Regions from separate parts of the Streptomyces paludis genome, predicted to be linked through region 1. Evidence: riboswitches for the same ligand, from Rfam matches in the RefSeq annotation. Region 1 holds a riboswitch; each other region holds the start of a gene.

Region 1 (7,563 bases):
GTGCCCAGCCCGGCGGGCGCGACCACGAGGACCGGCGCGCGCAGCAGCACGGCCGCGTCCGCGAGCGTGGCGCCGCGCTCGTCGAACCGTACGAGCAGCCCGCCCGCCCCCTCGACCAGCACCACATCGTGCTCCGCCGCCAGCTTCTCGGCCGCCTCGGCGATCTCGTGCGGGCGTACGGGCGCGGCACCGGCCCGCCGGGCCGCCGTCGCGGGCGCCAGCGGGTCCGGATAGCGGGCCAGCTCCACCGCGGTCACCGCGCCCGCCAGCCGCGCGGCCTCCGCCACATCGCCCGGCTCACCCGGGCCGAGCCCGGTCTGCGCCGGCTTCAGTACGGCGACGCTGCGGCCCCCGGCCAGCGCCGCCGCCGCGACGGCCGCCGTGACGACGGTCTTGCCGATCTCCGTACCGGTCCCGGAGACGATGATCACCGGCATGTCAGCCCTTCCCGCATCTCAGCTCGTCCCGCATGTCAGCCCTCCCGCGCCGCCGCGACCACCGCGCGGCAGATCCTGGCGACGTCCGCGTCGCCCGTCACATAGGGCGGCATCGTGTACACGAGGTCGCGGAACGGCCGCAGCCACACCCCCTCGCGCACCGCCGCCCGCGTCGCCGCGGCCATGTCCACGTCGTGGTCCAGCTGGACGACCCCGATGGCGCCCAGCGTCCGTACCTCCCGTACCCCGGGCAGCTCCGCCGCCTCGGCGAGCCCGTCCCCGAGCCCCGCGCCGATCCGCTTGACCTCCGCCGCCCAGTCCTGGCCGAGCAGCAGATCGATCGAGGCGAGCGCGACCGCCGCCGCCAGCGGATTGCCCATGAACGTCGGCCCGTGCGCCAGCACCGGCACCTCGCCGCGCGAGATGCCCTCGGCCACCTCCGCCGTGCACAACGTCGCCGCCATGGTGAGATATCCGCCGGTCAGCGCCTTGCCCACACACATCACATCGGGCGAGACCCCGCCCTGCCCGGCGGCGAAGAGCGTGCCGGTCCGGCCGAAGCCGGTGGCGATCTCGTCGAAGACCAGCAGCACCCCGTGCGCGTCGCACGCCTCGCGCAGCACCCGCAGATACGCGGGGGAGTGGAACCGCATCCCGCCCGCGCCCTGCACCACCGGCTCCACGATGACGGCCGCCAGCTCGTCCGCGTGCCGGGCGATCAGCGCGCGCAGCCCGTCCGCGTACGTCTCGTCGTACGCGGCGGGCGGCGCGTCCGCGAAGATCTGGCGCGGCAGCACCCCCGCCCACAGACCGTGCATCCCGCCCTCGGGATCGCACACCGACATGGGCTGCCAGGTGTCACCGTGGTAGCCGCCGCGCCAGGTGAGCAGCCGCTGCTTGGCCGGCCGGCCGCGCGAACGCCAGTACTGGAGGCACATCTTCACCGCGACCTCGACCGACACGGAGCCCGAGTCGGCGAGAAAGACATGGCGCAGAGGCTCCGGGGTGATCTCGACGAGCCGGGCGGCGAGCCGTACGGCGGGCTCGTGGGTGAGCCCGCCGAACATCACATGGCTCATCCGGTCCAGCTGGCCGCGCGCCGCCTCGTCGAGCACCGGGTGGCGGTAGCCGTGGATCGCCGACCACCACGACGCCATGCCGTCGACCAGCTCGTCCTGCCCGTGGGCGGGTTCGGCCAGCCGCAGCCGTACCCCGGCCGCGGACTCCACGATCAGCGGATCGACCCGCCCCGGCATCGGACCGTACGGATGCCACACATGCGCCCGGTCCAGATCCAGCAGCTCGCCGGTGCCGAGGACCGGCTCAGGCATTGGGCGCCAGCTCGGTGCCCGCACCCCGGCGGCGAACGGACACCAGACCGGGACGGGAAGCCAGCACATCAGCGGCGGTCGCACCGGCAGCGGCGCTCTCGGCCGGTACGGACCCGGCCGCCACGGACTCCGACTCGGCCCCGGCCCCGGACCCGCACGCGGACTCCGCCCCGTCGCCGCACACCGACCCGCAGCCGCCCGCGCGATGCTCCGGAAGCGTCGGCGTACCCGCGCCCTCCACCTCGAAACCGGCGTCCGCGATCATGTCCAGATCCGCCTGGCCCGCCTGGCCCTCACTGGTCAGATAGTCGCCCAGGAAGATGGAGTTGACCAGATGCAGCGCGAGCGGCTGCAACGAGCGCAGATGCACCTCGCGCCCGCCCGCGAGCCGGACCTCCACATCCGGGCAGACGAACCGCGCCATCGCCAGGATGCGCAGGCAGCGCTGCGGGGTCAGATTCCACTCGGCGGCGAGCGGCGTCCCCTCCATCGGGATCAGGAAGTTGACCGGCACCGAGTCGGGGTCCAGCTCCCGCAGGGCGAAGAGCACATCGACCAGGTCCTCGTCGCTCTCCCCCATCCCGGCGATCAGACCCGAGCACGGGGACAGCCCGCCCTCCCTGGCCAGCCGTACGGTCTCGACCCGGTCCGCGTAGGTGTGGGTCGTCGTGATGTCGCCGTACGTCCCCTCGGACGTGTTCAGGTTGTGGTTGTACGCGTCGGCCCCCGCCGCCCGCAGCCGTTCCGCCTGGCCGCCGGAGAGCAGTCCGAGGCAGGCGCAGACCTCTACCTCCTCGTTCTGCTCCTTGATCGCCTCGATGGTCCGCGAGACCCGGTCGATGTCCCGGTCGGTCGGACCCCGGCCGCTCGCGACCAGACACACCCGCTTCGCCCCGCCCGCCACCCCGGCCGCCGCGACCTTCGTCGCCTCGTCGGGCTTCAGCCAGGTGTACTTCAGGATCTCGGCCTTGGAGCCGAGCCGCTGCGAGCAGTACGAGCAGTCCTCGGGGCAGAGCCCGGACTTCAGATTGACCAGATAGTTGAGCTTCACCCGCCGCCCGAACCACTGCCGCCGCACCTTCCCGGCCGCGGCCACCACGTCGAGCAGATCGTCGTCGGAGGTCGCCAGTACGGCGAGCGCTTCTTCGCGGGTCGGCAGCTCGCGGCGCAGACCCTTCTCCACCAGTGTGTTCAGAAGGTCCATGGTGCAGATCCTTGCCCACCGGGGACCCCCGGGGAAAGGAGGATCCCGACAACACCGCCGGATCGACGTGTGTGCATCACCACACCCTGCCCAGGTCAGCCCATGGTTAAAGTCTGTGCGCTGCCTACAAAAGGCCGCCGTACCGCTCACCGGAGGCCCGCACCGTGAAGCAGCAGGATCCGTTCGACTGGACCGACGACGAGGCACGCCACCGCGCCCGGGCGGGACTGGTCCGTACGCTCCGGCCGCGTCCGGCGGAGCAGGACCTGCTGGACCTGGCGAGCAACGACTATCTGGGCCTGGCCCGCCACCCCGAGGTGACCGGCGCGGCGGCGGACGCCGCCCTCCGCTGGGGCGCGGGCGCCACCGGCTCCCGGCTGGTCACGGGCAGCACCACCCTCCACGCCGAACTGGAGCGCGAACTGGCCGAATTCTGCGGCTTCGAGTCGGCGCTCGTCCTGTCCTCCGGATACGCCGCCAATCTGGCCGCGCTCACCGCGCTCACCGCCCGCGACGGGCTGCTCCTGTCCGACGCGGGCAACCACGCCTCGATCGTCGACGGCTGCCGGCTCTCCCGCGCCGAGACCGTCGTCGTCCCGCACGCGGCGCCCGACGCCGTCGCCAAGACGCTCGCCCCGCACCCGGGGCGCCGGACGCTGGTGGTCAGCGACGCCGTGTTCTCCGTGGACGGCGACGCGGCGCCGCTGACGGAGCTGGCCGCCGTCTGCCGCGCGCACGGCGCGGCGCTGCTCGCCGACGACGCGCACGGGCTGGGCGTGCTCGGCGAGGGCGGCCGGGGCACCCTGGCGGCGGCGGGCCTGGCGGGCGCGGCCGGAGTCGTGGCCACCCTCACGCTCTCCAAGTCCCTGGGCAGCCAGGGTGGCGCGATCCTCGGCCCGGCCCGGGTCATCGACCATCTCGTCAACGCCGCCCGGACGTTCATCTTCGACACCGGTCTCGCGCCGGCCGCCGTGGGCGGCGCCCTGGCCGCGCTGCGGCTGCTGCGCCGGGAACCGGCCAGGGCGGACCGGGCGCGCGAGGTCGCGGGCGAGCTGCACCGGCGGCTGACCGGCGCGGGCCTGACCGCCGTACGGCCCGACGCCGCCGTCGTCTCCGTACGGGCACCGTCGCCGGAGGCGGCCGTACGCTGGGCGGCCGACTGCCGTACGGCGGGGCTCGCCGTGGGGTGTTTCCGGCCGCCCTCGGTGCCGGACGGGGTGTCCCGGATCAGGCTGACCGCGCGGGCCGACCTGACGGAGCGGCAGATCGGCGCGGCGGTCCGTACGGTCGTGGCGGCGGCCCCGGAGCCGGATCAGTGAGCGCGCTCGCGCTCGCGCAGGGCCGACAGGAAGGCCGTCCACGCCCCTGAGGAGAAGGGCAGCGACGGCCGTCGCACCTCCTTGGAGTCGCGCACGGCGAGCCGGCCCGGCCCGGTGCGGGCGTACTCCACACAGTTGTTGGCCCCCGTGCTGTAGCTGCTGCGCCGCCATGCGGAGCGGTCCATGATGTGTCCTGCCTCCCTACGGGACGGTGCCGATTCCGGCACCGATTCCGGCGATGAGATCGAGTGAATCCGCTGTCGAGAGGGCATGTCCGCGCATGGTCGTGAACGCGGCGCGGTATGCCTCCAGGTCTTCTTTCCGCTCCAGAAAGAGGCTATTCGTCAAATGGTCGAGAACGACCAAATCCAGATCAGCGATGTTCGGAAAAGTGAAAATAACGAAAGGCCCGGCGAGTCCGACATAGCCGCCGACAGTGAACGGCAGCACCTGGAGGCACACATGGGGAAGCCGGGCCAGCTCCGCCAGCCGTCGTAACTGCTCTCTCATCACCTCGGGCCCGCCCACCTGCCGCCGGAGCACCGCCTCGTCGAGTACGGCGTGCAGCCGCAGCGGTGTCGCGGACCGCAGGACGGCCTGACGGGCGAGCCGCACCTCGACCAGGGCGTCCACGGTCGACGCCGGCAGCCCGTCCAGCGCCGCCCGGGTCACCGCGCGGGCGTAGCCGGGCGTCTGGAGCAGCCCCGGCACCACCGAGGTCTCCAGGGTGTGCGCGGTGCTCGCCTGGGACTCCAGGCTGATGAAGTCCCGGTATCCCGTCGGGATCGCGCCGCCGTACGCCTCCCACCAGCCGGGTCCGCCGCCGGTCCGCTCCGCCAGGGAGCTGAGCAGCGAGCGCAGATGGGGATCGCCCAGCCCCAGCGCGTCGAAGAGCACGGTCAGATCCCCGGCCTTCACACCGCTGACGCCGGTCTCGATCCGGCTCACCTTCGACTGGTGCCAGCCGAGCAGCCGCGCGGTCTCCCCGCTCGTCAGCCCCGCCTCCCGGCGCAGCCGCCGCAATTCCTCGCCGAGCTTGCGCCGCCGTACCAGTGGAATATGCCGCATGGCCGAATCCTCTCGCCGTCCGTTTTCCGCGCACCGGTGCGCGACGGCGGAGAAGGTATCTTTTCCGCGCCCGAATACGGTCTCGCGTTGCAGAGTTCACCGCTTTGAGCGACAGATATATGCAGATCTCTGCGGATCGGGCCGTGGCGCGGTGCGATCGGTGGCAGGCTGGCGGCGAAGCGGAGTCCGAGGCCGTCCGCGCAGTCATCCGTTCTGTGGCGGAGTGCGGTCCGGTGCGAAAGGGACGGCATCGTCATGGCAGACCATCAGGAAGCATCCATCACACTGCCGAGCGATCCCGCGTCGGTACCCACGGCGCGAAGATATGTGGAGGATCTGCTGACCGGGTGGGGGCTGCCCGGCGAAGCGGAGACCGCCGACACGGTCCGGCTGATCGTCTCGGAACTGGCGACCAACGCCGTGCAGCACACCTTCGGCCAGTCGCCCACGTTCACCGTGGAGGTCCGGCTGGAGCGCGAGGAGCGGCTGCGCGTCGGGGTCACCGACAGCCATCCGCGCTGGCCGCAACGGCTGCCGGCGGCCGTGCAGCAGGACAACGGCCGGGGCATGGTGATCATCCGCTCGCTGACCGCCGAGTGCGGCGGGCGGCTCTCCATCACCCCGACGGCGGAGGGGGGCAAGACCGTCTGGATCGCGCTGCCCTGGACCGTACCGGCCGACCGGAGCTGCCGGAACTGAGGGACGGGACCGGCCGGGCCCTGGCCGGCCCCGCCCCTCGGCTCAACCGCTCGCACCGCTCAACCGGGTGCGCCGCTCAACGGCCGGCGCCGCTCGACCGCCCCGCTCAGCCCACGCGTCCGTACCAGACGCTCTTGGACCAGATCTTCTCCAGCCGTACCACCGCTCCGGTCTTCGGCGAGTGCCAGATCTTGCCGGAACCCGCGTAGATGCCCACGTGGTAGACGTTGCTCCCCGAGTGGAAGAACACGAGATCACCCTTGCGCCGCTTGGCGGAGGAGATGTGCGACGTCTTGTTGTACTGCTGCTGCGCGGTGCGCGGGAGCTTCTTGCCGGCCTTCTTGAACGAGTAGACCGTCAGCCCGGAGCAGTCGAACCGGGACGGTCCGGTGGCTCCGTACTTGTACGGTGCGCCCTTCTTCGACGCGGCGACCTTCAGCGCCTTGACGGCGTGGGTGGCCGCCTGGGCCTCGGGCGCGGCGCCCGGTGCGAGCACCGAGCCGCCGACCGCGGCGAGCGTGAGGACCGAAACGGCACCGGTCCGGGAAAGCAAGGACGGGACATATGTCTGCGCAGTCATGCGCAACCCTTCGTCAGCCGCCTGTGAAGGATGACCTGTCGGGTTCGGGCTGGCGAAGTTGCCCGGCCGCGGAGCCCTGTCGAGACAGATCCCACGGCTTCACCCCAAGGGACGACCACGACGTGCGTCGTCCCGTACTGCTTGGGTCCTCCACTCCTGCCGATCCACTCCTGTCGACTCAGACATCCGGAACGGCGGCAGGACTCGGCGTCCGCCCGGATCGCCCCGCCGGGGGTGGCGGGGGCTTGTCGTCCCAGGGATCTTGACCCAAGGAGGAGCGGATTTCCGAGCTGAAACGACGATATGTGAACTTCCTCACGGCTGACCCAAAGGGGTGGCAAAGGGGTTTTTCGTATCGGAGCCGGGGGCGCCGATGAGGTCGGCACCTGCGGGGAAATGAGGCCGCGTCATACGCCTCCGGGCGCCCTGCGCAACTCGACTCCCCGGCTGTGTCCAGCGGGTTCGTCCCCTGAACGGGTGAGGCGTTCCCGTACGGACGCGTCCGTACGGGAACGCCTCACGCCCCCTCACATCCGTTGCGACCGGGGATACGTTGGCCCGTTCATCGGCTCCGGAGCGCCGAGGTCTTCCGGCTCTCGATCACGTGATCGATCAGTCCGAACGCTTTCGCCGCGGGAGCGTCGAAGACCGTGTCGCGGTCGATGCTCGCGGCGATCGTCTCCGGGCTCTGTCCGGTGTGCCGGACGAGCATCGACGCGAGCAGCTCCCGCTGCCGCAGCAACTCCTCGGCGTGGATCGCCAGATCGGACGGCTGGCCCATGACCGTCTCCTCGGTGGCCGGCTGCTGGAGGACGAACCGGGCCCCCGGCAGCGCCATCCGCTTGCCCGGCGTCCCGGCGGCCAGCAGAACGGCGGCGGTCGAGGCGGCCTGGCCTAGACAGGTCGTCTCCACTTCGCAGCGGAC
Region 2 (7,563 bases), 2.9 Mb from region 1:
ACCCCGTAACCACCACCACAAACCCTTAACTTCACGGCCTTGGCCCTTGACACCTCCCCCGGAGCCGCAAGTGCGGGTGCGGGAGGGGCGGCCGGGGGGAAGGGGGGCCCAGGAGGTGGCGCCGTTCTGCCACTCGGCTCAGGGGCTGGCGGGCGGGTGGGCCCTGCGGGGCGCGCGGCAGAGGAGTGGGGTGACTCGGCCCCGTCTCGGCGGCTGACGGTCCGCTGTTTGCTGAGACTCAAGCCCCGCTGGTCACCGTTGCGTTGTGGTGCCCGGAAGGCGGACGGGTTCTGCTGTCTGGCCGGGTCTGCGGGCCGGACACCCTGCCCACCTGTCCCGTATGGGGCGGTTTGGCGAGCGGTTGGGGGTCTTCTCGGGCGGCACATGTGTCCTCAGGTGCGTTAGCGGCACTCCTGGACGCATAGGCGGCCTTCAGGGGGCCACTTGCCGCCACTCACGTCCCAGCAACCCCGCCGCCCACGCTCGGTGACCAGCGGGGCTTGAGTCCCGGCCAGCAACGGACCGTCAGCCGCCGAGCCGGTGTCGGACCGCCCCATTCCTCTGTCGCGCGCCCCGCAGGGCCTACCGGCCGGCGGACCCTGAACCGGCCCGCGCTCCCGTGTGCGCCCTGGGCCCCCCTTCCCCCCCGGCCGCCCCTCCCGCACCTGCACTTGCGACTCCGGGGGAGGTGTCAAGGGTGGGCGCAGCCCATCGCGCAGCGACGCGACTTTAGGAGCGCCCTTTACTCCTTCGTCGGAGCCGCGACACTCACAGCTGGAGGGGCGGCCCCGTGTCCGGCTACCGCTGCCACCGACCCACCCCGACAGAGTTCCGCTCTGACCGGACTGCGGTGTGGGCTGGGGCGGCGCACTCTGGGGGTATGGGGCGTGAGGTTCCGATCGTTGTGCACCGGCCGTCCGGGACAGGGGGGCGGCGGGTGACCGTGCGTGGGCGGATCATGGGGCTCGCGCACTCCGATGGCCACCTGGTCGAGTTTCTCCGGCAGGCCGGCCTTCCCGATGCCTGGGAGCTGCTCGACGATCCGCACTGGGTGGAGTGGCAGGGCGGGGCCCCGCACGTCTACGCGGGCGAGGGGGAGGGGGAGGGTGGGGATGGGGATGGGGTGGGCTGACCGGCGCCGGGCCGGCTGCCGCGTGGCGAATGGGTGAGGCCGCGCCGGGGAAAACCCTCCGCCGATTGTCAGTGGCTGCCCGTAACCTTGCTTCCATGTTCGTTTCCTCGACCACTTCTTCATCAGTTGCCCGCGATTCTTTACACCGTGCCCGCGCCGCCCGGCACGCCGCCCAGGTCCCGCCCGTGCGGTCCGTGCGGACCGCCGCGGTGATCAATGAGGAGATCCGCGCCCTGTGGACGCGCTCCGGGGGTGGGCTGCGCCCCGCCGACCAGGAGCGTTATCAGCGGCTGCTGGTGGAGTGGGCCGCCGCGGTGCGGGCCGATGTGGCCGAGGCGGCCTGAGGTGGGAGTGGTCACGGGAGTGGTCATGAGCGTCCGCCGGATGCCGTAGAGTTGTCTTCAACGGCGCGGGGTGGAGCAGCTCGGTAGCTCGCTGGGCTCATAACCCAGAGGTCGCAGGTTCAAATCCTGTCCCCGCTACTCATAAAAACGAAGGCCCGGATTCCTTAGGAATCCGGGCCTTCGTCGTGTGCGCGCACAGCGCGGAGTCATATGGTGACAAATTGATTCGATGATCAATATTTCATACCAGCCTATGACAAGTAACGTGAGGGGTACGGCTGTGAAGTGCATCCCGTAGCCCACTCGGCCGAGGCGAGTCGCCTGCTCGTGCGGCAGCGGCCAGCCTGGGTGGAGCGAGGAGCCGTCCGCAGCCGCGAGCGGACCGGGCGAGGAGACCAATGGTGGTGGGGAAGCTGAGGAGGCTCGGAAGACGCGTCGGCGGCGGGCGTCGCTCCACCGGCGGTGCGGGCTTCTGGGCTGCCGAGGGCACCGGCTTCTGGGGCTCCGGCGACCCGGATCACGACCACCCGCACCCGGGGCGCGGCGGCATCCGCGGCGGCCGGACCCCGGCCGGCCGCCGGATGGTGGCCCTGCTGCCGGTCCTGGTGATCGCCGTCGGAGTGGTCGTCGACGTCACCACCCCGGCCCGGGTGACCTCCGCCCCCCTCTTCGCCGCCGCGCCGCTGGTCGCCGCCCCGTTCTACCCGATGGTCGGTACGTTCCTGGTCGCGCTCGCCGCGGTCGTCGCCGAGGTGGGGCTGCACATAAGGACCTCGACGCTGATCAGTCTGGTGTCGCTGAGCCAGCTGCTGACCGTACTGGTCGTCTCCGTACTCGCCATGTACATCACCGGCATCGTCAGACGCAGCGGGGAGCGGCTCGCCTCCGCCCGTGTCATCGCCGAGACCGCCCAGCGCGCCGTGCTGCCCAGACCCGCCGAACGGATCGGGGGGCTGCGGATCGCCGCGCGGTACGAGGCGGCTCAGGAGGGCGCGTTCATCGGCGGGGACCTCTTCGCCGTACAGGACACGCCCTTCGGTGTGCGGCTGGTGGTCGGGGACGTACGGGGGAAGGGGCTGGAGGCCGTCGAGGCGGTGGCGGTGCTCATCGGGGCGTTCCGGGAGGCCGCCGAGCAGGAGCCCTCGCTCGAAGGGGTCGCGCAGCGGCTGGAGCGGGCGCTGCTGCGGGAGGGGACGCGCCGGGCCGGGGTCGATGTCTTCGAGGGGTTCACCACGGCCGTACTGGCCGAGATCCCGCACGGCGAGGACGTCGTACGGCTGCTCAACCGCGGCCATCCCGAGCCGCTGCTGATGTGCGGGGACGGTGCCGTACGGATGCTGGCGCCGGGTGATCCCGCGCTGCCCCTGGGGATGAGCGAGCTGGGCGCGTGGCCGGACCGCGCGGAGCCGAATCCGTATCCCGACGGCGCGATGCTGCTCTTCTACACGGACGGGCTCACCGAGGCGCGTGACAGCGCGGGTGTCTTCTACCGCCCGCGTGAGCGGCTCGACGGGCGGGTCTTCCCGGGGCCCGACGAGCTGCTCCAGGCGCTGATCGACGACGTACGGGTGCATACGGGCGGCGGCAGCCAGGACGACATGGCGCTGCTGGCGGTCAGCCGGCCGGTGCTGGGCTCCGCGCCCGGTTTCACGCCGGGGGCGGCGGCCGGAGCCGTGGCGGGGGTGGAGAGCCCTCAAGAGGCCGGCTCCGACCCCGGCCCCGCGTCGGAATCCGCCGCTCCCGGGCCCGAGGGACACGGGCCGTGATCGGGGCGTACCGCTCCGCATAACAGCTGACACACCGTCAGAAACACATAACCTCCCAATCTCCGGTCAACTCGCCCGGTTGCGCGCTCTTGTGTCCGGGTGTGTCCGTTGCGAAGTCGTTAACGATCATCAGGAACGGCTTGGAATAAACCCCTGGTCTCTATTAACGTTCGATAACGCAGCGCGGTTGTCCCAGCCGTCGCCAGAGATGGCACCGCGCGCACGCGCCGAATCCCGCAAGGGAACCGGGGAACCACACATTGGGGTGAATCGGGAATTTTCGCTGCCTTGCGCGGACAGCGGAACCCCGTAGGAGACCTTCCTGCTCCGAACCCGTCAGCTAACCCGGTAGGCGAGAAGGAAGGAAAGGAGCGCGCCTCAGTGGCGTCCAACAAGCCTGCCTCCGAAGGCTCCGTAGCAACCGCCGCCCCCGCCGAGCCCTACCGCTTCGGCCGCGGCGAGGGCAACGAGCCGGAGCGCACCTGGGGGGAGTGGAATCCCACCGAGGAGACCGTCCGACCCCCCGTACGCGGCAGGCACCGGGTCACCAAGCAGCGCGGGCTCGCCCGCAGCTCCACGGTCCTCGGCGTGGGTGTCATCGCCGCCGTCGGCGCGGGCGGCATCGCCACCGCGCAGGACAAGCCGGCCGTCTCCATATCCCTGCCCGATGTCATCGCGGACAATCTTCCGGACGCCAAGTCGCTTCCGGGGATCGGTTCTTCGGGCACCAGCACGACGGACAAGAAGGCCAGTGAGGCGGCCCAGGCGCTCGCGCAGGCGCCCCTCTCCACCGCCGGACTCACGGTCGCGGACACCGAGCAGGGCGCGACCGACGCGGGCGAGGCGCTCCGCGCCCGGATCCTCCAGCAGGCCGAGCAGCAGCAGGCCGAGGCCGCCGCCGAGCAGCGCGCCGCCGCCGAGGCCGCCGCCATCCAGCAGGCCGCCTCCGCGGCCAAGAAGCAGCAGACCGAGGCCGAGAAGGCCGCCGCGGAGCGGAAGGCGGAGGCCGAGGCCGCCGCCCAGGCCAAGGCGGAGCAGGAGCGCATCGCCAAGCTGGCCGCCAGCTTCTCCCTCCCCACCTCCTCGTACACGATCACCTCCACCTTCGGCCAGGCCGGTTCGCTCTGGTCCTCCGGCCACCACACCGGCCTCGACTTCGCCGCGCCGACGGGCACGCCGGTCAAGGCCGTGCACAGCGGCACCGTCAAGTCGGCCGGCTGGTCCGGCTCGTACGGCTACCGCACCGTGCTGGAGCTGGATGACGGCACGGAGGTCTGGTACGCCCACCAGTCCTCGATGACCGTCACCGTCGGCCAGAAGGTCGCCACCGGCGATGTCATCGGCCGCGTCGGCGCGACCGGCAATGTGACCGGCCCCCACCTCCACCTGGAGGTCCACACGGCGGGCGGCACGGGCATCGACCCGATGAGCTGGCTCCGCAGCCGGGGCATCAACCCCTGACGTTCACCGTCCGGTTGGGACGCGTACGCCGGGGCCCGCGAGCCATTCGCGGGCCCCGGCGTTTTCCGTTGTCCGGTCCCGCACCACACCACCCCTTACCGCCCCGGGTCAGTACTTTCAGTACCGGCGGTACGGGTTGTAGCCCTCGTAGTCCACGTACGGCGGCGGCGCCCATGCCCGGCCGGTGAGGCGGGCCGCGTGGGTGAGGGCCGGGCCGGCTATCTCCCTGCGCTGCCACAGATGGTGCAGCAGCTCGCGCTCGCGCGCGACGAAGTCCGCCCCGACCGCGCCGCGTTGCGCGCGGTGGCGCAGAAACGCCAGGGACGTCGCGAACGCCTCGTACTCACCGACCGCGCGGGCCGCGTGCGGGCCGAAGACACGGCCCGCGTACGTACGGGCCAGACCGCGGGCGCGCATCGAGGAGAGGGCGAGAGGCGCGGCCGGGGTGAGCCAGCCGGCCGCCGCGTACGCCGGCAGCTCGGTGGATATCGTGCGCAGCTCGCGCTGTCTGCTCCAGATCGCCAGCCATGTCAGCAGCGCGAACGCCGGGACCATGAACGCCGCGTACACCGCGTAGAACCCGAAGGGCCCCAGCAGCGACGCCGAGCCGTTCCACAGCGCGTGCACGCCCATCGCCAGCGCCAGGCCGAGCAGCGGGAAGGCGACCCGGCGGACCTTCTGGCGCCGGTCGGCCATCGCGGCCAGCCCGAAGCCGATGCCCGTCAGCACGGTGAACAGCGGATGCGCGAACGGCGACATCACGATCCGTACGAAGAAGGTCGCGGCGGTGATCGACGCCAGGCCCGAGTTGCCGACGTCCTGGTCCTCGCCGAAGGCGCTCCCCAGATACAGGATGTTCTCGGTGAAGGCGAAGCCGGTCGCGGTGAAGCCCGCGATCACCACACCGTCGACCAGCCCCGTGAAGGACCGTCTGCGGAAGAGGAACAGCAGCAGGATCGCCGCCGCCTTGGCGCTCTCCTCGACGACGGGCGCGACCACCGTGGCCCCGACGGACTCGGCTCCCGCCGGATCCGCCGTGGCCGTCGCTATCCACTCCGTCGCGAAGGAGTTCGCGATGATCGCGACGAGCGCGGCGGCGAACGCGCCCCAGGCGAAGGCGAACAGCAGATTCCGCCAGGGCCCCGGCTCCACCCGGTCCAGCCAGCGGAACGCCGCCATCAGCAGCGGTACCGGCAGGACGGCCATGCCCAGCCCGACCAGGAACCCGTCCGTCCCCGTCTCGTCCCGCACCAGCGCGAGGATCAGCAGCGCGCAGAGCCCGAGCACCGCGATCACGGTCCCCGCCCGCACCCCCCGGTGCCGCCAGAACGCCCGGCGCGGCCGGTACCGCCTGCGGGCAGGCTCCGGCACGGCGGTCCACAACTCGCCGAGCCGCTCCTGCTGCTCGAAGTCGGGGACCGCCGGACGCTGGTCGAGGCGCTGCGGCGACGGTTCTGACACCCCATGACCCTAACGAGCACCACTGACAATGGGGGAGAAAAATCGGTGGGACGTTCAGCCGGACGCTCGCTGACCGTTCAGCCCGACACCTTGCGGAACAGCAGGTCGTGCACCACATGGCCCTTGTCGAGCCCCTGCCCCTCGAACCGCGTCAGCGGCCGGAACGCGGGCCTCGGCGCGTAGCCGCCGCCCGGCTCCGTGTTCTCGTAGCCGGGGTGCGCCGTCAGCTCCGCCAGCATCTGTTCGGCGTACGGCTCCCAGTCGGTCGCGCAGTGCAGTACGGCCCCGGGCCGCAGCCGGCCGGCCGCCAGCGTGAGGAACTCCTCCTGGATCAGCCGGCGCTTGTGGTGCCGGGCCTTGGGCCAGGGGTCCGGGAAGTAGACGCGCAGCCCGGCGAGCGACGCGGCCGGCAGCATCTCCCGGAGCAGGATGATCGCGTCGCCGTTGGCCACCCGGATGTTCTCCAGGCCGCGGTCCTCCGCGAGCCGCAGCAGATTGCCCTGGCCGGGGGTGTGCACATCGACGGCGAGTATCCCGGTGGCGGGGTCGGCGGCGGCCATCTCGGCCGTCGCCTCGCCCATCCCGAAGCCGATCTCCAGCACGACCGGCAGCCCGCCGAACATCGTGTCCAGGTCCAGCACCCGCTGCCCGTCGATGTCCATGCCCCAGTCGGCCCACCGCCGGCGCAGCGCCTCGGCCTGGCCGGTGGTCACCCGGCTCCGGCGCGGCTGGAAGCTGCGGATGCGGCGCTCGAAGTGCGAGCCGGCCGGGTCGGCCGCCGGGCCGGTGCCGTCGGGGAACATCCGGCTCATGGGGTGCGCGAGGGCGCGCTGAGCGGGGGTGTCGGTCATGTGGTTCGGTCCGGTCTGCTGGGTCGGTTCGGGGGTGGTCTGCCGCGGGCAGTGGTGGGCTCGGTGCCGGCCCGCCACGGGCTCGGCCCGAGCCAATTCTACGGAGCGCCCGCGCGGACCACGTTCCCCTCGTCCTCCGCCAGCACCGCCAGCGCCCGTCCCGCCACCTCCCGCCCGATCGGCAGCGACGCCGTGGCCGCCGGGGACGGCGCGTTCAGCACATGGACCGTCCGGGGTGCCCGCCGGATCAGGAAGTCGTCCACCAGCGTCCCGTCCCGCAGCACCGCCTGGGCCCGTACGCCGGCCGCCGCCGGCCGCAGGTCCGCGTCCGTCACCGCCGGCAGCAGCCGCCGTACGGCCGTCGCGAAGGCGTGCTTCGACAGCGACCGGCGCAGCTCGCCCGCGCCGTACCGCCAGTGCCGGGCGGCGATGCGCCAGGAGCCGGGCCAGGCCAGCGTCGCGGCCAGCTCGGCGGGGCGTACGGCCGACCAGGTGTAGCCCTCGCGGGCCGCCGCCGGGACCGCGTTCGGCCCGACGTGCACGGAGCC
Region 3 (7,563 bases), 6.5 Mb from region 1:
TCGCCCGCCGTCTGCCGGGCGGACGCTGGGAGGAGCGGCACGCGCCCGGCAGCTTCACCTACGCCTCGCACCAGGCGATCTTCGCCGGATTCCTGCCCACGCCCGCCGCGCCCGGACCGCATCCGAGGCTGTTCGCCGCGCGCTTCGGCGGCAGCGAGTCCACGGCGGAGCGCACCTATGTCTTCGACACCCCCGATCTGGTCTCCGGCCTCGCGGCGGCCGGGTACCGCACGGTGTGCGTCGGCGGGGTCGGCTTCTTCAACAAGCGGGGGCCGCTGGGCTCCGTGCTGCCCGGGATGTTCCAGGAGAGCCACTGGGAGCCGGAGTTCGGGGTGACCTCACCGACCTCCTTCGAGTCCCAGATCGACCGCGCGGAGCAGGTGATCGCCGCGCTCGACCCCGGGCGGCGGCTGTTCCTCTTCGTCAACGTCCCCGCGCTGCACCAGCCCAACTGGTTCCATCTGCCCGGCGCCACCAGGGAGGCCGGCGACTCGCGCGCCACCCACGCCGCCGCGCTCGAATACGTCGACCGGCACATCGGCCGGCTCTTCGCGGCCATGAGCGGCCGGCGCCGCTGCTTCGCGATCGTCTGCTCCGACCACGGCACCGCCTACGGCGACGACGGCTGGACCGGCCACCGGCTGGGCCACGCGTCCGTCTGGACCGTGCCGTACGCCCACTTCTTCCTGGACCCCGGGACCACTCCATGAGCACCGCCCCCGTGACCGCGCCCGCCGCGGTCCGCCCGTACGAGAGCTATGTCTACGCCTATCCGCACAAGACGGCCTACCGTCCGCTGCCGGACCGGCCCGCGCTGCGCGCGCTGTGGGCCGGGCAGCGCACGGACGCCCTCTCGCTCTATCTGCACATCCCGTTCTGCGAAGTCCGCTGCGGCTTCTGCAATCTCTTCACCCGGATCGGCGCGCCCGGCGAGCTGACGACGCGCTATCTCGACGCCCTCGCCCGGCAGGCGACCGCCGTCCGGGAGGCGCTGGGGGACGACGGTCCCGTACGGTTCGCCGCCGCGGCCTTCGGCGGCGGCACCCCGACCTTCCTCACCGCCGGGGAGCTGGACCGGCTGTGCGACATCGCGGAGACCGGCGCCGGCGCCGATCTGCGGGCCGTGCCGCTCTCCGTCGAGACCTCCCCCGCCACGGCCACCGCCGACCGGCTCGCCGTCCTCGCCGACCGCGGCGCCACCCGGCTGAGCATCGGCGTCCAGAGCTTCGTCGAGGAGGAGGCGCGGGCGGCCGTACGTCCGCAGCGGCGCGCCGAGGTCGAGGCGGCGCTCGGCCGGATCCGCGACGCGCGCTTCCCCGTCCTCAACATCGATCTGATCTACGGCATCGACGGCCAGACCCCGGCGAGCTGGCGCCGCTCGCTGGACGCCGCGCTGGCCTGGCGGCCCGAGGAGCTGTATCTCTATCCGCTGTACGTCCGTCCGCTCACCGGCCTCGGCAGGCTCGGCGCGAGCGGCGACGCGGCCTGGGACGAGCAGCGGCTGCGGCTCTACCGGCAGGGCCGGGACCATCTCCTCGCCCAGGGGTACGAGCAGCGGTCCATGCGGATGTTCCGGCGGCCCGACGCGCCGTCCGAAGGCGCCGACGACTACGCGTGCCAGACCGACGGCATGATCGGCCTGGGCTGCGGGGCCCGTTCGTACACCGCCACGCTCCACTACTCCTTCGACTACGCCGTCGACATGCGCGAGATACGGTCGATCATCGACGCGTACACGACGACGGAGGACTTCTCGCGCGCGGAGGTCGGCCGCCGGGTCGACGGGGACGAGGCGCGCCGCCGCCATCTGCTCCAGTCGCTGCTCCAGGCCGCGGGGATGGAGGTGGCCGACTACCGCGAGCGGTTCGGCGGCGGGCCCGCCGAGGACTTCCCGGCCGAGCTGGCCCGGTTCGCGGCGCTCGGCTGGCTGGACCCGGCGGCGGGCCCCGGGCTGCTGCGGCTCTCCCCCGAGGGGCTGGCGCACTCGGACGCGCTGGGCCCGGCGCTCTTCTCCCCCGCCGTACGGGCCGCCATGGCCGCGTATCTGCCGAAGTGAGGCCGCTGTGGACCTGACGATCCTCTACCGCGGGCCGCTCGCCTCCTGCGACTACGACTGCCCGTACTGCCCGTTCGCGAAGCGGCGGGACAGCGGCGATCAGCTGCGCGCCGACCGGGCCGCGCTGGAGCGGTTCGCCGGCTGGGCCGCGCGGCCCGGGGAGGACCGGCTGTCGGTGCTGTTCACGCCCTGGGGCGAGGGCCTGACGCGGTCCTGGTACCGGCGGACGCTGGTGGAGCTGTCGCGGCTGCCGCATCTGCGCCGGGTGGCGATCCAGACGAATCTGAGCTGCCGCACCGGCTGGCTGGCGGACGCGGACCCGGCGAAGCTCGCGCTGTGGTGCACGTATCACCCCGGACAGACGCCGTACGACCGCTTTCTGACGAAGGCGCACGAGCTGACGGCGCTCGGTATCCGCTTCAGCGTGGGCGTCGTCGGTCTCGGAGACCATCTGGAGCAGGCCCGCCGGCTGCGCGCCGAGCTGCCCGCGCACGTCTATCTCTGGGTCAACGCGGCGGACGGGCACCGCTACACGGACGAGGAGGCCGCGCGCTGGACGGAGCTGGACCCGCTCTTCCCGTACAGCCGCGATCCGCACCGTTCGGCCGGACTGCCCTGCCGGACGGGCGAGTCGGTGATCTCCGTGGACGGCGAGGGCACCGTACGGCGCTGCCACTTCGTCCCCGCCGAGCTGGGCAATCTGTACGACGGCTCCTACCGGCGCGCGCTCGCGCCCCGGGCCTGCCCGCTCGCGGTCTGCGACTGCCACATCGGCTATGTGCACCTGGAGACGCTGCCGCTGTACGACGTCTTCGCCGGGGGCGTCCTGGAGCGGATCCCTGCCGGACCGCTCCCGCCCCGGGCCCCGGCGGCGCTCCCCGCGGTGGTCCCGGCGCGCCCGTAGCGCCGGGACCGGATGCTCAGGGCAGCGGCAGCAGGTCGGGCCGCTTCGCCTGGACGTGGTCGCCCGAGGACTCGCCGCGCAGCCTGCGCCCGATCCACGGCACCAGGTACTCGCGCGCCCAGTGGATGTCGTCGCGCCGTTCCTCCAGGGTGCCGCGCGGCGGCAGCGGCGGCCACGGCTGGTCCGGGTCCGCGGGCACCTCGACGCCGAGCACCTGGGCGGCGCGCAGCGCGACCCGGGTGTGCCCCTCGGGCGACAGATGCAGCCGGTCGCCGTCCCAGGCCCGCCGGTCCTGGACGGTCCGGAGGGACCAGAGGTCGAGTACGGGACAGCCGTAGCGGTCCGCGATGGCCCGGGTGTGTTCGTTGAACGTGGCGATCTTGCCGCGCAGATGGCGCAGTACGGGCACGCCACGGGTGTCGAAGCCGGTGGTCAGCAGGACGGTGCCGACGGAGCCGGTCAGATCGGCGACGGCGCGCTCAAGGCGCTCCGCGACATCGTCGGGGTCGCCGCCGGGCCGCAGGATGTCGTTCCCGCCCGCGCAGAAGGTCACCAGGTCCGGGGCGAGTTCCCGCGCCCGGGGGAGCTGCTCCTCGACGACCTGGTCCAGGAGCCGGCCGCGTACGGCGAGATTGGCGTAGCGGAAGTCCCCGTGCGCGGTGTCGGCCGTCGCGCCGGAGTCCGGGAGCCGGTCCGCGAGCAGGACCGCCAGCCGGTCCGCCCAGCCGACGAACCGCCCGTCGGGTCCTGGGTCCCCCACACCTTCCGTGAAGCTGTCGCCGATCGCCGCGTACGACTCGATTCCGCTGTTTCCTCTTGTTGTTCTCGAATCGTCTGCCACAGCGGACCATCTTCCTCCCGGCCATGTGACTTACGCGACCGTAAGGAGGGGTTGACCGTGGGTGAGAAACACCATCCGTCAAGTTTCGCCCAACCGGGAATAGCCGGGGAAAGGCGACCGCCCGGCACCGCGGTGCCGGGCGGTCGCCGCGCGTGCGGCGCGGTCGGGAGCGGGTTCAGACCGTGACGCCCTGCGAGCGGAGGTAGGCCACCGGGTCGATGTCCGAGCCGTAGTCCGGGCCGGTGCGGATCTCGAAGTGCAGGTGGGGGCCCGTGACATTGCCGGTGGCGCCGGAGACGCCTATCTGCTGCCCGGCGTTCACGCTCTGCCCGGCGGAGACGGACAGCGCGGAGAGGTGGGCGTACTGGGAGTACTTGCCGTCGCTGTGCTGGACGACGACCTGGTTGCCGTACGAGCCGCCCCAGCCGGCCGCGACGACGGTGCCCGTGCCGACCGCCCGGACGGTGGAGCCGGCGGAGGCGAGGAAGTCCACACCGGTGTGGTAGCCGCTGGACCAGCTGCCGCCCGACGCGCGGTACGACGTGCCGATCGGCGCGTCCACGGGCTTGAGGAAGCCGGAACCGGTGGTCTGCGTGGCCGTGTTGGACGACGCCGTGCCGGAGGAGGTACCGGCGGAGGTGCCGGAGTCCGAGGACGTACGGCCGGACGACGCGGACTCGGACGCCTTCGCCGGGGCCTCGCTCCGGGGAGCGGACGCGGCCGGCGCGGAGGACGTACGGGTGGGGGCGGCCGAGGTACGGGCGGGGGCGGCCGACGCCGCCTTCGCGCCGAGCGTCAGCTTCAGCCCGGGGTGGATCAGACCGGGGTCGGCGCCGATGGCCTGGCGGTTGTCCTCGTACAGCCGCTGCCAGCCGCCCTTGACCCGCTGCTCGACGGCGATCTTCGACAGATAGTCGCCGGAGACCACGGAGTAGGTACGGGCCGTCGTCCTGGTGCCGATTTGCGTGGCGGCGGTCCCCTGCGCGGCGGTCGCGGTCGACGCCGTGGCCGTGCTCGTGGTGGACGCGCTCCGCGCCGTCGCCGTGTCCGTCGTCGCCGGGGCCGCCTTCGGGGCGACGGCGGGGGCGGTCTGGCCGGCGGCGTGCGCGCCGGTGGCGCCGATGAGCGGCAGCGCGATGGCGGCGCCGCCCGTACTCGCGGCGATGAAGCGGCGCGACAGCGGATTGTTCTTCGGTCGGCGGTGCTTACCCTTCGCGGGCATGTGCGTTCCTCTCCGGCGCCATACGAGGTGAGCTGTCGGGTTCGGGCTGGAGCTGCCCGGCCGCGCGTGGTGCGCGGCTTCACCCCGAGCCGGTCCGGAACACCCGGATCGGCGTACTGCCTGGGTCCCCCGCTCCTGCCACACGTGAAGGGTTCGGGTGTGGGTCCCCGGGCAGTGGCAGGATTCGGCGTTCCGCCCGGATTGAGGGTGAACGTAGGCGAGTCGGACGTCCGGTACAAGCAGTTGTTTTCAGCCGCAGGAGTTGACCGGAATATCATCACGCACCACCCGTCACCCTGCGTCGATGACCGATCTTCGAATCCCCCATGGGGTTGGCTTTACCTTCGAGGGCGCCGCCACGGAACGTCACCGTTATGATTCCGCTCACGGACCGCACCCCATCTCCCCTATTAACAGGGCAGTTTGGGTTCAATGAGTCATTACGGACAGATGCCTCGCGGTCACCTCCTCGGCTCCGAACCCATGTCGTATCGTCAGGACACGACCTCGTCGGCGAGCCGCGCCGACGGCAGACACGGAGGAGCCGCCGTGACGCAGCAGCTGCCGCAAGTCCCGTCGACAGAGCCCGAACTGTCCGGTGTGCGCAACTTCCGTGACGTGGGCGGCCTGCCGACCACGGACGGCCGGCGGGTGCGCGGCGGCACGCTCTTCCGCAGCGGCCATCTCGCCCACGCCACCGACGCCGACGCGGCGTTCCTCACCGGCCTGGGGCTGCACACGGTCTTCGACTTCCGCAACTCCGCCGATATGAAGCTGGACGGCGAGGATGTGGCACTGCCCGGCGTCCGGCATGTGAACATCCCGCTCTCCGACCCGGCCGACGGCGCCGAGTTCTGGCGGATGGTGCGGGACGGCGATCTCGGCCAACTGCGCTCGCTCCTCTCGGAGGACAGGGCGGCGGCCCGGATGATCGGCTCGTACCGGACGATCATCACGGACCGCACCGCCGAGCACAGCCGGGTGCTGCACGCGCTCGCCGAGGACAGCGTCCCGGCGCTGATGCACTGCGCGGCGGGCAAGGACCGCGCCGGGCTCTCCGTCGCGATCGCCCTGCTCGCGGTCGGGGTCGAGCCCGACGCGATCGAGGCCGACTACCTCAAGTCGAACGACCCGCACCGCCGCTACCGGGTCCGCCGCGGCGACGGCTCCCCGGCCGACGAGTCCGCCGAGGTGATGGAGCTGCTCAGCCCGCTCTTCGACGCCCGCGCCGAGTACCTCGCGGCGGCCTTCGAGAGCATCACCACCACCTGGGGCAGCACCGACCGCTATCTCTCCGAGGGGCTCGGACTCACCCCCGCGACCCGCGACCGGCTGCGCGCCCGGCTCCTCGACGACGGCGACAGCAACGGCGACGGCAACGGCTGACGCGGTCTACCCCCTGCCGCCCATCTCGAAGAGCAGGTAGAGGAACGCGGCGAAGAGATGGCCCGCCACCAGATAGGCGAAGAGCCGGATGACCAGCCCCCGGGGGAACTTCTTCTCCTCGTCCATGATCCGTTCCGGCCGGGGCTCCGGCCCGGCCGGATCCGCGGGACCGGTGGCGGGCACGGGCTTCTCTGTCTCCGACATGGCGGCGGGCCTCTCTCGGCGGGTCAGCTGCGACGGGCCCCGCCGCCGAGGCACAGCTCGGTGGCGGGACTCTGCAACAGGGTGTGGACGAAGAGCAGCTCGGTCCCCCCGGGACCGGCCGCGGCGATCCGGTGCGGGGTGAGCGAGTCGAAGTGCGCGCTGTCCCCGGGCGCGAGCACATGCGCGGTGTCGCCGAGGTAGAGCCGCAGCGGCCCGGTAAGGACATAGAGCCACTCCTCCCCCGGGTGGACCCGGACGAGGTCCCCCTGTGCCCCGTACGGCACCTGGAGGCGCAGCGGCTGCATCGCCCGGCCGGGGCTGCCGGCCTGGTGGTACGTCCAGCCGTCGGCCTCCGCGGGCACCGGCCGGCCGGCCCGGACGATGGGGTCGCGCTCGGGCGTCACCTCCCCGAGCAGTTCGGAGACGGTCGTACCGTAGATACGGGCCAGACCGAGCAGCATGGGCAGCGACGGCTGCCGGCGCCCCGTCTCCAGCCGGGAGAGGTGCGCGGGCGACAGCCCGGCCCGGCGGGCCGCGGCCTCCAGGGTGAGGCGGCGGCCCCGGCGCAGCTCGCGCAGGCGGGGCGCGACGTCGGGGAGCTGTTCGGGCAGTTCGCCGGCCGCCTCTCCGGCGGGAGGTGTGCTCATGCCCCCATTGCGCCAGTATCTTTCCTCAGAGGCAAATTTCTTGCCCCAGAGGCAACCCGCCCGCTTCGAAGAGGATCTACCGGTTGGCGACGGCCTGTTTCACCAGGGTCCGTCCGAAGTCCCACATGAGGCCGCCACCGCTGTGGGCGTCGTCCATGACGGCCGTGAAGGCGGTCACGAAGCGGTCAACCTCCCGTTCACCGATGGTCAGCGGCGGAATCAGCTTGATCACTTCCAGCCGGTCGCCGGAGACCTGGGTGAGGATACGGTGCTTCTGGAGCAGCGGTACGACCACCATCTGTG

What was found. A riboswitch is a leader RNA that binds a small molecule or an ion and turns the genes downstream of it on or off. The one in region 1 is predicted to bind cyclic di-AMP.
Region 2: linked by a shared signal. The riboswitch ahead of DVK44_RS14645 (M23 family metallopeptidase) and the one ahead of DVK44_RS02035 (C40 family peptidase) in region 1 are both predicted to bind cyclic di-AMP.
Region 3: linked by a shared signal. The riboswitch ahead of DVK44_RS30890 (M23 family metallopeptidase) and the one ahead of DVK44_RS02035 (C40 family peptidase) in region 1 are both predicted to bind cyclic di-AMP.

Annotation. Positions count from the first base shown of each region.
Region 1 is NZ_CP031194.1:480,535-488,097, reverse strand. It holds gene bioD (dethiobiotin synthase) at 1-437, opposite strand, end outside; gene DVK44_RS02065 (adenosylmethionine--8-amino-7-oxononanoate transaminase) at 473-1,768, opposite strand; gene bioB (biotin synthase BioB) at 1,761-2,972, opposite strand; gene DVK44_RS02055 (8-amino-7-oxononanoate synthase) at 3,137-4,291, shown strand; gene DVK44_RS02050 (DUF397 domain-containing protein) at 4,285-4,476, opposite strand; gene DVK44_RS02045 (helix-turn-helix domain-containing protein) at 4,493-5,359, opposite strand; gene DVK44_RS02040 (ATP-binding protein) at 5,615-6,058, shown strand; gene DVK44_RS02035 (C40 family peptidase) at 6,165-6,638, opposite strand; cyclic di-AMP (ydaO/yuaA leader) riboswitch at 6,642-6,833, opposite strand; gene DVK44_RS02030 (ATP-dependent Clp protease proteolytic subunit) at 7,201-7,563, opposite strand, start outside.
Region 2 is NZ_CP031194.1:3,338,151-3,345,713, reverse strand. It holds gene DVK44_RS37090 (hypothetical protein) at 881-1,132, shown strand; gene DVK44_RS36730 (hypothetical protein) at 1,318-1,476, shown strand; tRNA gene DVK44_RS14655 (tRNA-Met) at 1,541-1,614, shown strand; gene DVK44_RS14650 (PP2C family protein-serine/threonine phosphatase) at 2,058-3,242, shown strand; cyclic di-AMP (ydaO/yuaA leader) riboswitch at 3,458-3,612, shown strand; gene DVK44_RS14645 (M23 family metallopeptidase) at 3,624-4,703, shown strand; gene DVK44_RS14640 (PrsW family intramembrane metalloprotease) at 4,821-6,164, opposite strand; gene trmB (tRNA (guanosine(46)-N7)-methyltransferase TrmB) at 6,242-7,015, opposite strand; gene lhgO (L-2-hydroxyglutarate oxidase) at 7,114-7,563, opposite strand, start outside.
Region 3 is NZ_CP031194.1:6,996,765-7,004,327, reverse strand. It holds gene DVK44_RS30910 (STM4013/SEN3800 family hydrolase) at 1-710, shown strand, start outside; gene DVK44_RS30905 (STM4012 family radical SAM protein) at 707-2,056, shown strand; gene DVK44_RS30900 (STM4011 family radical SAM protein) at 2,064-2,960, shown strand; gene DVK44_RS30895 (SGNH/GDSL hydrolase family protein) at 2,977-3,801, opposite strand; gene DVK44_RS30890 (M23 family metallopeptidase) at 3,977-5,023, opposite strand; cyclic di-AMP (ydaO/yuaA leader) riboswitch at 5,045-5,178, opposite strand; gene DVK44_RS30885 (tyrosine-protein phosphatase) at 5,573-6,409, shown strand; gene DVK44_RS30880 (DUF6126 family protein) at 6,416-6,613, opposite strand; gene DVK44_RS30875 (helix-turn-helix domain-containing protein) at 6,637-7,260, opposite strand; gene DVK44_RS30870 (aspartate aminotransferase family protein) at 7,337-7,563, opposite strand, start outside.